Regions from separate parts of the Paenibacillus sp. plas6 genome, predicted to be linked through region 1. Evidence: a T-box and tRNA genes for the amino acid it is inferred to sense, from the RefSeq annotation. Region 1 holds a T-box; the other holds one or more tRNA genes.
What was found. The T-box of region 1 lies ahead of leuS (leucine--tRNA ligase). A T-box ahead of a tRNA ligase gene usually reads a tRNA of that ligase, here a tRNA-Leu.
Positions count from the first base shown of each region.

Region 2: it encodes a tRNA-Leu, which carries the amino acid that the T-box ahead of leuS (leucine--tRNA ligase) is inferred to sense. The anticodon was not compared.

Region 1 is NZ_CM170151.1:300,204-306,021, reverse strand. Features, by position in the region: gene AC2TDL_RS01495 (DEAD/DEAH box helicase) at 1-1,366, opposite strand, end outside; gene AC2TDL_RS01490 (hypothetical protein) at 1,505-1,816, shown strand; gene AC2TDL_RS01485 (hypothetical protein) at 1,939-2,304, shown strand; T-box leader at 2,398-2,625, shown strand; gene leuS (leucine--tRNA ligase) at 2,687-5,128, shown strand; gene comER (late competence protein ComER) at 5,165-5,818, opposite strand, start outside.
Region 2 is NZ_CM170151.1:2,487,687-2,493,504, forward strand. Features, by position in the region: rRNA gene AC2TDL_RS11215 (23S ribosomal RNA) at 1-1,994, shown strand, start outside; tRNA gene AC2TDL_RS11220 (tRNA-Asn) at 2,085-2,160, shown strand; tRNA gene AC2TDL_RS11225 (tRNA-Thr) at 2,164-2,239, shown strand; tRNA gene AC2TDL_RS11230 (tRNA-Glu) at 2,272-2,346, shown strand; tRNA gene AC2TDL_RS11235 (tRNA-Val) at 2,412-2,487, shown strand; tRNA gene AC2TDL_RS11240 (tRNA-Gln) at 2,498-2,572, shown strand; tRNA gene AC2TDL_RS11245 (tRNA-Lys) at 2,585-2,660, shown strand; tRNA gene AC2TDL_RS11250 (tRNA-Leu) at 2,667-2,749, shown strand; gene AC2TDL_RS11255 (PadR family transcriptional regulator) at 2,896-3,417, shown strand; gene AC2TDL_RS11260 (ABC transporter permease) at 3,587-4,705, shown strand; gene AC2TDL_RS11265 (ABC transporter ATP-binding protein) at 4,818-5,399, shown strand; gene AC2TDL_RS11270 (heme oxygenase) at 5,443-5,757, shown strand.

The DNA.
Region 1 (5,818 bases):
TGCTGGAACGACTGCTTTTTACTTTGCTACTAGAGCGAGTTTTATTTTTATTTGACGTTTGATTCTTTTTTGGTTTTTTACCTTGAGCAATTAGAATATCCTCTTCGGTAATTTCCCAAGGGTTGTTTTTCTTAGCTTTTCCTTTGATTGACGAAGCTTCTTTCTTTTGCTCAGTCTCATACTTCTGATTTTTTGCGCGCTCCCGCTCATTGCGTTCACGTTTTTTACTTTTGTCGCTTGAACTTTGCTCGCGCTGTTCAAGTTTAAGTACTGGAATCTTCTGCTTAATTCCACGTTCAATTGCCTCTAGCTTTTGTTGATCTTTAGCTGCAACAAAAGTTATCGCATAGCCAGATTGACCAGCTCTCCCAGTTCGACCTATTCTGTGAATATAGCTTTCTGCGTCAAGCGGTATATCGTAATTATACACATGTGATACACCTTCGACATCTAGTCCGCGCGCGGCAACATCGGTTGCAACAAGAATTTGTAATTTCAAATCACGAAATTTACGCATAACTTGTTCGCGCTTAGCCTGTGTAAGATCACCGTGGAGCTCGTCCGCATTAAAGCCAGACTCCTGCAACGCTTCTGTAAGCTTGCTGGCACGAAGCTTTGTGCGGCAAAAGATAACTGCCAAGAAAGGATTTTGTGTTTGCAGCAAATGGATTAAATCAGACTGTTTATTGCGATCTGTCGTTTCAACAACATGCTGTTTAATATTATTTAAGGTTACTTGCTCAGATTGAATATCCACTTGTTGCGGTTTATTCATATATTGCTTGGCAAGCTGACGAATGGCATCCGGCATCGTTGCTGAAAAAAGCATCGTTTGACGAGCTTTAGGAGTTTGCATTAATACAGTTTCCACGTCAGGTAAAAAGCCCATATGCAGCATTTGATCAGCTTCGTCTAATACGAGCATAGAGATTTTACCGATATTTATCGTGCCACGACGTAAATGATCAAGCAGTCTTCCTGGCGTTGCGACTACAATGTGCGGAGATTTTTGCAGCTTTTTAATTTGCGCTGCAACATCTTGACCGCCATAGCAGGCAAGCACGGAAGCGCCGACAACATTGTTCAATTTTTTAAGCTCGCTCGTAATTTGAATAGCAAGCTCGCGAGTTGGAGTTAAAATCAACGCCTGTATTTGATCTTTTTGCGGATTTAACTTCATCAACATAGGTAATGTAAAGGCAAGTGTTTTACCAGTACCTGTTTGCGCCTTAGCAATCATATCGGTACCAGTCAGCAGCTTAGGAATAGCTGCCGATTGTACAGGAGTCGGTTTAGTGATTCCATTAAGTTTAAGTTGTTGAGCAAGCTGCTCGCTTACTCCTAATGCTATAAATGAATTTGTCATTGCTATTATTCCTCTTTTCTTTCTGTCTGTTGCTAGTATACCAGTTGTAACCAATAAGTGCATCAACTGCTTTCATATGTTATGCTTAAGTATCAAGAACATTATAATGCAATTAGCTTTAGGTTTGGAGGGATCGTAATCGCATTTGGAATTACTAGAGCTGAATTAGCAGCTTGGAAGTCGGCTGTAGAGAAAGGTGAAATCGCTTATTTAACACATTATTGGCAGGATAAACGCTTTCCAAACTATAATACAGTTACAAAGGTAGGCTGCAGCGATTTACGTAAATTAACTTTATGGTGTGAGCAATTTCAATTGGATCCAAAGTATATTCATTATCGAGACCGCTATCCGCATTTTGACTTACTTGGACCTTATCAATATGAGGTGTTACAGAAGCTTGGACTTTATGATCATATCGAACGTTTTCGGATATATAAGAGAGTGTAAAAGGAGAGAAGGTAATGCAGGTAATTTGATGAAAGTGTGGTGGAAATATGAATTGCCAAGTATGGAGAATTGTCATAACTGCAATTTTTTCATGTGCATTGGGCGTAAATTACACCCTCTATATGTGGTTAGATTTTGATGTGTTAGGAATAACGAATGGGATGCTGTCATCAGCCTTGCAGGCTTGGGGTTATACCGTTTTGCTGCTAGGAGTGTTATTACTTATAACACTTATATTGTCAAAAGTGATATATATAAAGATTATAGATAAACAGCTAGAAATTGTAATGCTGCTCCTTTTCGTACTGCAGCTTCCAATGATTAGCTTATGGTTTATGACACTGTTTATGCAGGGGCGTGCCGCTCTATTTGGCGTTATTCTTCATCATCTTTTATTAGGATTTGCGATCTATAGCTTTTGGAAACATCAATCTTACACAAAACAACAAACGACTCAGCAAGTAAATAACTTTACGATTGAACAGTAATATGAAAGTTCATTGTTGCTTGCTTACCAGTTAGTCAGCGGAGCTTGACTTGACACTGAACGATCTGCTTTATATAATCAATATTAATATGAATGTAATGTGATGAAAAGGAATAGTATGTTTGATGTCAAGCTTCAGAGAGCCGGCGGCAGGTGAAAGTCGGTGCTTGTGCAAGCAGAACTCGCCTTGGAGCAGTGTATGTAAAGCAATTGCAAAATACACCGTATGTCTGCGATAAAGACGATATGAGTGAGTAGTACATAAAGAATATGGCTACTAACTAGGGTGGTACCACGTGAGAAACTTCCTCTCGTCCCTAGCGTTAATCCGCTAGGACGAGAGGTTTTTTGTTATGAAGCTAATATCATTAGGAGGAAATACTATGAGTCAGGAACAAGTACGCCATGGGTACAATCCGCAAAAGATTGAACCGAAGTGGCAAAAATATTGGGAAGAAAACAAAACATTTAAAACGTTAGATGATGATAGCAAACCTAAATTCTATGCTCTGGACATGTTCCCTTATCCATCAGGAGCAGGATTGCATGTAGGACATCCTGAGGGCTACACTGCAACTGATATTATTTCTCGTTTCAAACGTATGCAAGGCTATGATGTATTGCATCCAATGGGGTGGGATGCTTTTGGTTTGCCTGCTGAACAGCATGCGTTAAATACAGGTGAGCATCCAAGAGATATTACTGTTAAAAACATTAACAATTTCCGTCGTCAAATTAAGTCGTTAGGCTTCTCCTACGATTGGGATCGTGAAATTAGTACAACTGATCCTGATTATTATAAATGGACACAATGGATTTTTATCCAGCTTTATAAAAAAGGTCTCGCGTATGTTGATGAAGTACCGGTTAACTGGTGTCCAGCGCTAGGCACAGTACTAGCAAATGAAGAAGTTATTGATGGTAAAAGTGAACGCGGCGGTCACCCGGTAATTCGTAAGCCAATGCGTCAATGGGTGCTAAAAATTACTGAATATGCTGAACGTTTACTTGAAGACCTAGAAGAACTGGATTGGTCTGAAAGCATTAAAGAAATGCAACGTAACTGGATCGGTAAATCAACTGGTGCCGAAGTGACATTTAAAATTGATGGACACGACGATACATTAGTAGTATTTACAACTCGTCCAGACACATTATTTGGTTCCACTTACTGCGTGTTAGCGCCTGAGCATAGCCTTGTAGAGAAAATTACAACCCCTGAACAAAAAGCAGCTGTAGAAGCATACAAAGATGCAGCAGCACGTAAAAGTGATTTAGAGCGTACTGACTTAGCAAAAGAGAAAACAGGTGTATTTACAGGTGCATATGCAATTAATCCTGTTAACGGTGCGAAGCTGCCGATTTGGATTGCAGATTATGTACTAGCAGGCTACGGAACAGGTGCGATTATGGCTGTACCGGGTCATGATACACGTGACTATGAATTTGCCAAACAGTTTAATTTACCAATAATCGAGGTTGTTTCTGGCGGTAATCTTGATGAGGAAGCTTATACAGGGGACGGTCCGCACGTAAACTCTGATTTCTTAAATGGATTGAACAATGGGGACGCGATTGCAGCGATGATTAAACATCTTGAAACTATCGGTGCAGGTAAAGCGAAAGTTACTTACCGCTTGCGCGACTGGTTGTTCTCTCGTCAACGTTATTGGGGTGAGCCAATTCCGATTCTTCATCTGGAAGACGGTACAATGAAAACTGTTCCAGAAGCTCAATTGCCATTGCTTCTTCCTGATGTTGATGCAATTACACCTTCTGGTACTGGTGAGTCTCCGCTTGCCAATGTTGAGGATTGGGTAAACACAGTCGATCCAGAAACAGGCATGAAGGCTCGCCGTGAAACAAATACAATGCCGCAATGGGCTGGTAGCTGCTGGTACTACTTGCGCTACATTGATCCGAAAAATAGTGAGCAAATTTGTTCACCAGAATTGCAAAAGAAATGGCTTCCAGTAGACTTATACATCGGTGGAGCAGAGCATGCGGTACTTCACTTGCTATATGCTCGTTTCTGGCATAAAGTACTTTATGATCTTGGCGTTGTCGATACGAAAGAGCCATTCCAAAAGCTAGTTAACCAAGGTATGATTCTTGGTACAAATAATGAAAAAATGTCTAAATCACGCGGTAATGTAATTAACCCAGACGATATCGTTAATGAGTTTGGTGCTGACACATTACGTCTATATGAAATGTTTATGGGTCCTCTTGAAGCTACGAAGCCTTGGAGCACAAATGGTGTTGAAGGTTCTTATCGCTTCTTGGCGCGCGTTTGGCGTCTATATGTTGGTGAGGACGGTAAGTTGAATGAACGTATTACTGATACTGATCAAGCTAGTGAAGCATTTATGCGCACATGGCATCGTTCGGTTAAGAAAATTACAGATGATATTGAAAACTTACGCTTCAACACTGCTATTAGCCAAATGATGATTTTCGTCAATGAAGCATATAAGGCTGAAGTTCTGCCACGTAAGGCAATGGAGGACTTCGTGAAGATGCTTTCACCAATCGCTCCGCATATTGCTGAGGAGCTTTGGGAAATGCTTGGCCACAACAATACAATTACGTATGAACCTTGGCCTACTTACGATGAGGCTTGGACAGTTGATGCAGAGGTAGAAATTGTTGTTCAAGTAAATGGTAAAATCGTAGATCGAATTTCCATTGCTGCAGATTTGGATGAAGCTGCAATGGAAGCTAAAGCGAAAGAAAGTGCGAAGGTGGCTGAGCTAATCGCTGGCAAAACAGTTCGCAAAGTTATTGCAGTAAAAGGTAAGCTTGTCAATATCGTTGCTAACTAATCATAGCTGGAAAAACGCGAGCAGTACAATAATTTGCTATTGCTCGCGTATCTCCGCTTTATCTTGGTTAAAGGTAGCCTCTACTTTTTCAACATCCTCGTAATATTTCCGATGCGTTGTTTCAATTAACTTCTCAAATACTCCATTTGTTTCTTGACGCAGCATTGAAAGTGCTTGTTCTGTTATCCCGCCTGGTACTGCAACTCGTTTTTGAACATCCTCTGTTGTTAAACCACCCTCTGTTAACAATAATCCTGTTCCAAGCAGCATATTGCCGGCAATTAACATTGCTTCAGGGCGAGCTATACCTGTTTTTACTACCGCGGCATCAATAAATTGCTGAAGCAATAGGGCAAAAAAGGCAGGACCACAGCTCGATATATCGGAAACAATTCTTGTAAAGCTCTCCTCGATTTTGATTGGCTCACCGATATAAGCAAGCAATTTCTCAAGCATCACTTTATGTTCCTCATCAATTTTTTCACCATATATGCATAGCGTTGCTCCACTCCACATTTTATTAGTAATACTTGGAATGATTTTAGCAATATGACAATTAAGCTCCCGTTCCAATTGAGCGAGCAAAACAGGACTAGTTATTGAAACAACTATTTGATTAGCTGTTACGATATCTTTAATTTCAGCAATTACATTTGCAAACTCATGAGGCTTAATACATAAAAAGACAAT
Region 2 (5,818 bases), 2.2 Mb from region 1:
GTTAAGTGGGAAAGGATGTGGAGTTGCACAGACAACCAGGATGTTGGCTTAGAAGCAGCCACCATTTAAAGAGTGCGTAATAGCTCACTGGTCGAGTGACTCTGCGCCGAAAATGTAACGGGGCTAAACACACCGCCGAAGCTATGGCAAGTCGTAGGTTTCACTTCTTCTTTGAAGAAGTGTTTAGCGACGATTAACATTCGTCGAAATCAACCGCTAAGGTTGTTCAAGAATTCGACTAAATGTATGTTCTTCAGCTAAACACAAACCATCGAAGTTGAAGTGAAGCCTACGAATTGGGTAGGGGAGCGTTGAATACGGGTTGAAGTCATACCGTAAGGAGTGGTGGACTGTATTCAAGTGAGAATGCCGGTATGAGTAACGAAAAGATAGGTGAGAATCCTATCCGCCGTAAGCCTAAGGGTTCCTGAGGAAGGCTCGTCCACTCAGGGTAAGTCGGGACCTAACGCGAGGCCGAAAGGCGTAGTGGAAGGACAACAGGTTGAAATTCCTGTACCACCGTAGTTGTTTGAGCGAAGGGGTGACGCAGAAGGATAGTGACGCGGACTGATGGATGTCCGTCCAAGCAGTGAGGCTGGTGAGTAGGCAAATCCGCTCATCGAAAGGCTGGGCTGTGATGGGGAGCGAAAATTGCAGTAGCGAAGGTCATGAGTTCAGGCTGCCAAGAAAAGCCTCTAGTGAGACGAAGGTGCCCGTACCGCAAACCGACACAGGTAGGCGAGCAGAGCATGCTAAGGCGCGCGGAAGAACTCTCGTTAAGGAACTCGGCAAAATGACCCCGTAACTTCGGGAGAAGGGGTGCCCCGGTAGGGTGAATAGCCCGAGGGGGCCGCAGTGAAAAGGCCCAATCGACTGTTTAGCAAAAACACAGGTCTGTGCAAAGTCGTAAGACGACGTATACGGGCTGACGCCTGCCCGGTGCTGGAAGGTTAAGGGGAATGGTTAGGCGTAAGCCGAAGCTATGAACCGAAGCCCCAGTAAACGGCGGCCGTAACTATAACGGTCCTAAGGTAGCGAAATTCCTTGTCAGGTAAATTCTGACCCGCACGAATGGCGTAACGAATTGGGCGCTGTCTCAACGAGAGATCCGGTGAAATTTTAATACCTGTGAAGATGCAGGTTACCCGCGACAAGACGGAAAGACCCCATGGAGCTTTACTGCAGCTTGATATTGGACTTTGGTACGATCTGTACAGGATAGGTGGGAGCCTAGGAAGCATGAGCGCCAGCTTGTGTGGAGGCGCCGTTGGGATACCACCCTGATCGTATCGGAGTTCTAACCTGTCGCCCTGAATCGGGCGAAGGGACCGTGTCAGGTGGGCAGTTTGACTGGGGCGGTCGCCTCCTAAAGCGTAACGGAGGCGCCCAAAGGTTCCCTCAGAATGGTTGGAAATCATTCGAAGAGTGTAAAGGCAGAAGGGAGCTTGACTGCGAGACCCACAAGTCGAGCAGGGACGAAAGTCGGGCTTAGTGATCCGGTGGTACCGAATGGAAGGGCCATCGCTCAACGGATAAAAGCTACCCTGGGGATAACAGGCTTATCTCCCCCAAGAGTCCACATCGACGGGGAGGTTTGGCACCTCGATGTCGGCTCATCGCATCCTGGGGCTGAAGTAGGTCCCAAGGGTTGGGCTGTTCGCCCATTAAAGCGGTACGCGAGCTGGGTTCAGAACGTCGTGAGACAGTTCGGTCCCTATCTGTCGCGGGCGTAGGAAATTTGAGAGGAGCTGTCCTTAGTACGAGAGGACCGGGATGGACGTACCGCTGGTGTACCAGTTGTTTCGCCAGAAGCACCGCTGGGTAGCCAAGTACGGAAGGGATAAGCGCTGAAAGCATCTAAGCGTGAAGCCCCCCTCAAGATGAGATTTCCCAAGTAGTAAGACCCCTTGAAGACGACGAGGTAGATAGGCTGGGGGTGGAAGTGCAGCAATGCATGGAGCTGACCAGTACTAATCGGTCGAGGGCTTATCCTAAATGATTCGTAAGATGAGAAACTTTCTATCCAGTTTTGAGGGTGCAAGCCTTCAGGCAGCTACTTAAGCTGTTTGTGAGCGATAAAATGTTCCCTGATAGCTCAGTCGGTAGAGCACTCGACTGTTAATCGAGTTGTCACAGGTTCGAGTCCTGTTCGGGGAGCCATTTGCTCTCATAGCTCAGTCGGTAGAGTGCATCCATGGTAAGGATGAGGTCACCGGTTCGATCCCGGTTGAGAGCTCCATTTTCCTCATGGTTGGACAAGCTAGATAATATGGCCCGTTGGTCAAGGGGTTAAGACACCTCCCTTTCACGGAGGTAACAGGGGTTCGAATCCCCTACGGGTCACCAATTTTAATTAAGCACTACTGAAAAGCTTTAATAAATGTTGTTTTTTTGGATAAACTATCCCTTACGGAGGATTAGCTCAGCTGGGAGAGCATCTGCCTTACAAGCAGAGGGTCGGCGGTTCGATCCCGTCATCCTCCACCATTATAAATATTGGGGATTAGCCAAGCGGTAAGGCAACGGACTTTGACTCCGTCATTCCAAGGTTCGAATCCTTGATCCCCAGCCATTTTCTCTTTGAGAGCCATTAGCTCAGTTGGTAGAGCACCTGACTTTTAATCAGGGTGTCGAAGGTTCGAGTCCTTCATGGCTCACCATTTTGTGCGCGTGTGGCGGAATTGGCAGACGCACTAGACTTAGGATCTAGCGGGCGACCGTGGGGGTTCAAGTCCCTCCACGCGCACCATTTATAAAATTAACTCCACCAGAGAAATCTGGTGGTTTTTTTGTAATTATAGAGTAATATGCAGTGAAATATTGCAGGATGAACGTTGACGTTTTTTTTTTATTTAAGAGAAAATAGGTTAAGCGCAAGGAAAGGAGCTGAGCAGTTTGAAACAACGATCATTAATATTGCTTGGGCTATTAATGCGCCAGCGTCAGCATGGGTATCAAATAAATGATTTTATAGAGAAAAATCTAAGCTCCATTACCGATATGAAAAAACCAACTGCTTATGCAACTTTAGATAAGCTTAATGCGAATGGTTATATTGACATAGAACATGAGCAAGAGGGCAACCGTCCACCTCGTAAAGTTTATGCGATTAATGATAAAGGTAGAGCTTACTTCTTCGAATTGCTTATGGACAACTTAACAGAGTCTGAGACATATCACTATAAAGGTGATGTGGGACTAATGTTTATTGACTTTTTATCACAAGAGCAAGCGCTAAAGTCTCTTACTCTGCGTCTAGAAAAAAATAAAAAAATGATTGAGCAGTATACTAATGTTCCTCAGCATGTTACCACACAAGGGGTTAATTTAGTCATACGACATAAGCTGATCATGCTTCAGGCAGAAATTCAATTTCTTGAGGAAGCGTTACAACAATTAGGTAAGAAACATTTATAAGAGTCTTTTCATAAAACGAAAGGGCTCTTTTTTTGCTTTTATGGAAAATTTCATTGTTTTGTCACTCTTGTGTATAAATCCGTCAAATTTGACTAATCATAATTGAAATGAAACAGATTATAGTCTATACTTGAATAGTCAAATCTGACTATATAAAGAGTGAACAAAATTGTATTTAGCATTGAAAGAGCTACAGCATGGCAAATCGAGATTTGTTATGATTGCGGTTATCACAATTTTAATTTCATGGCTAGTATTTATTTTATCTGGTCTAGGTAACGGCTTATCAACTTTAGCAGCAGCTACAATGAAAAACGTTGATGCCAATTATGTAATGTTTGAGGAAGGCTCACGTTCATCGATGAGTCGTTCAGTTATTAGTGAAGATTTAATAACAGAGCTATTAAAGCAACCAAATGTGGAAGATGCATCTGCAATGGGACAATTAACGGCTACTATTGTTAGAAATGTTGACGATGAGGTTTTAAAAACTGATATAACTATTATCGCAGTACAGCCAGGCAGCTTTTTAGAGCCTGAAATAGTAGAAGGCAAGCCGCTTGACGCTAACGATAATATGGGCGTCATCGTAAATGATACTTTAAAGGATGAAGGTTTTGCAATCGGAGATACAATTTCCATTGAAGGATCTGTAGAGCAGTTTACAATTGTTGGTTTTGTACGTAATGAAACTTACAACCATATGCCAGCAGTTTTTGCAACGATGGAAAAGTGGAGAACAGCAGCTTTTGCAGCTCCAGGCTCAGATCACAATGTTTCAAATCCAGTTAATGCGATAATGTTGCAAGGTAAAGATATTGATCCAGAGCAAATTCAAGCTAATTTTAAGGGTGTTGAGGTAGTAACTAAGGGAGCAGCCGTAAGAGGTATGCCAGGTTATATTGAAGAAAGCGGAACGATAACAATGATGTTAGTATTTTTGCTTGTAATTTCCGCTTGTATCTTAGCAGTATTTTTCTATGTATTAACGTTGCAAAAAACAAATCAACTAGGTGTTATGAAAGCACTAGGTGCTAGTCAATCATTCTTAAGCAAAATGATTGTATCGCAAGTATTTTTACTTTCATTGGTAAGCATTGTTATCGGTATAATCATTACTTATTTAACTGCTATGGTGTTCCCAGCTGGTATGCCATTTGATTTAGATACTAAATTAGTCATTATTTATGGACTAGCCTTGCTAATTATATGTACCCTAAGTTCCGTTTTATCAATTCGCAGAATGAAAAAGATCGATCCGCTTATTGCGATTGGGAGGGTTGAATAATGTCTATTCTAACATTCACACAAGTATCTAAAACCTATTTACAAGGGGAACAAACTGTTACAGCGTTAAAAACGTTGACTTTTCATTAAACAAAGGTGAATTCGTAGCTGTAATCGGTCCTTCTGGTTCAGGGAAAAGTACATTTTTATCTATAGCAGGAGCATTGCTTCAGCCAAGCTCAGGAAGCGTCGTTATCAATGGCAAAGCTATTGATAAGCTAAATGCTAAGCAGCTTACTGAAATTCGTTTAGATGAAATCGGCTTTATTTTTCAATCGAGCAACCTGATCCCTTTCTTAAATACTACAGATCAACTGCTAGCTGTTAAACGAATGAAGGGAAAAGTAAGTGCTGCAGATGTTGAGCGAGCAAAAGAAATTTTAACTAAACTTGGATTAGGCAATAAATTAAAATCATATCCAGAGCAACTTTCTGGTGGTGAAAAACAGCGTACTGCTATTGCGCGAGCATTTATGAATGATCCTTCTGTATTACTTGCCGATGAGCCAACTGCTAGCCTTGATACTGCCCGTGCACATGAGGTTGTACAGCTAATTGCACAAGAAGTTAAAGATCGGCAAAAGGCTGCGATTATGGTTACACATGATGAGCGTTTGCTTTCATATTGTGATAAGATTTATCGTATAGAAGACGGAATATTAATGCAGCAAAAGGAAAAAGTTTTATCACATTAATCGTTTGCTCCATTAAATTTACTTTGCATTAAGGAGTGTTGTTATGATTATCGTAACAAATCGAATTAAATTAAAACCAGGATTTGCAGAGAAAATGGCTCCTAGATTTACTGCTCCAAGTCCATTGCATGATTTAGAAGGGTTCCATAAGGTAGAGGTGCTTGTAACCGAGCATGAAGACTATGAAATTATGGATGTAAATATGTACTGGGAAAACTACGAGCAATTCGAAGCATGGAGAAATAGTGATCTGTTCAAACAAGCACATGCTAATCAAGGACCTCCAAACGGAGATAGTCCTATTCTCGGCAGTGAGATTATTAAATATAAGGTAGCGGCAACAACGGAATCTAATTAACATCCCAAAAATAAAGAAAATAATCTGTAGAGCATATTGATATTGACGCAGTTGTCAATTT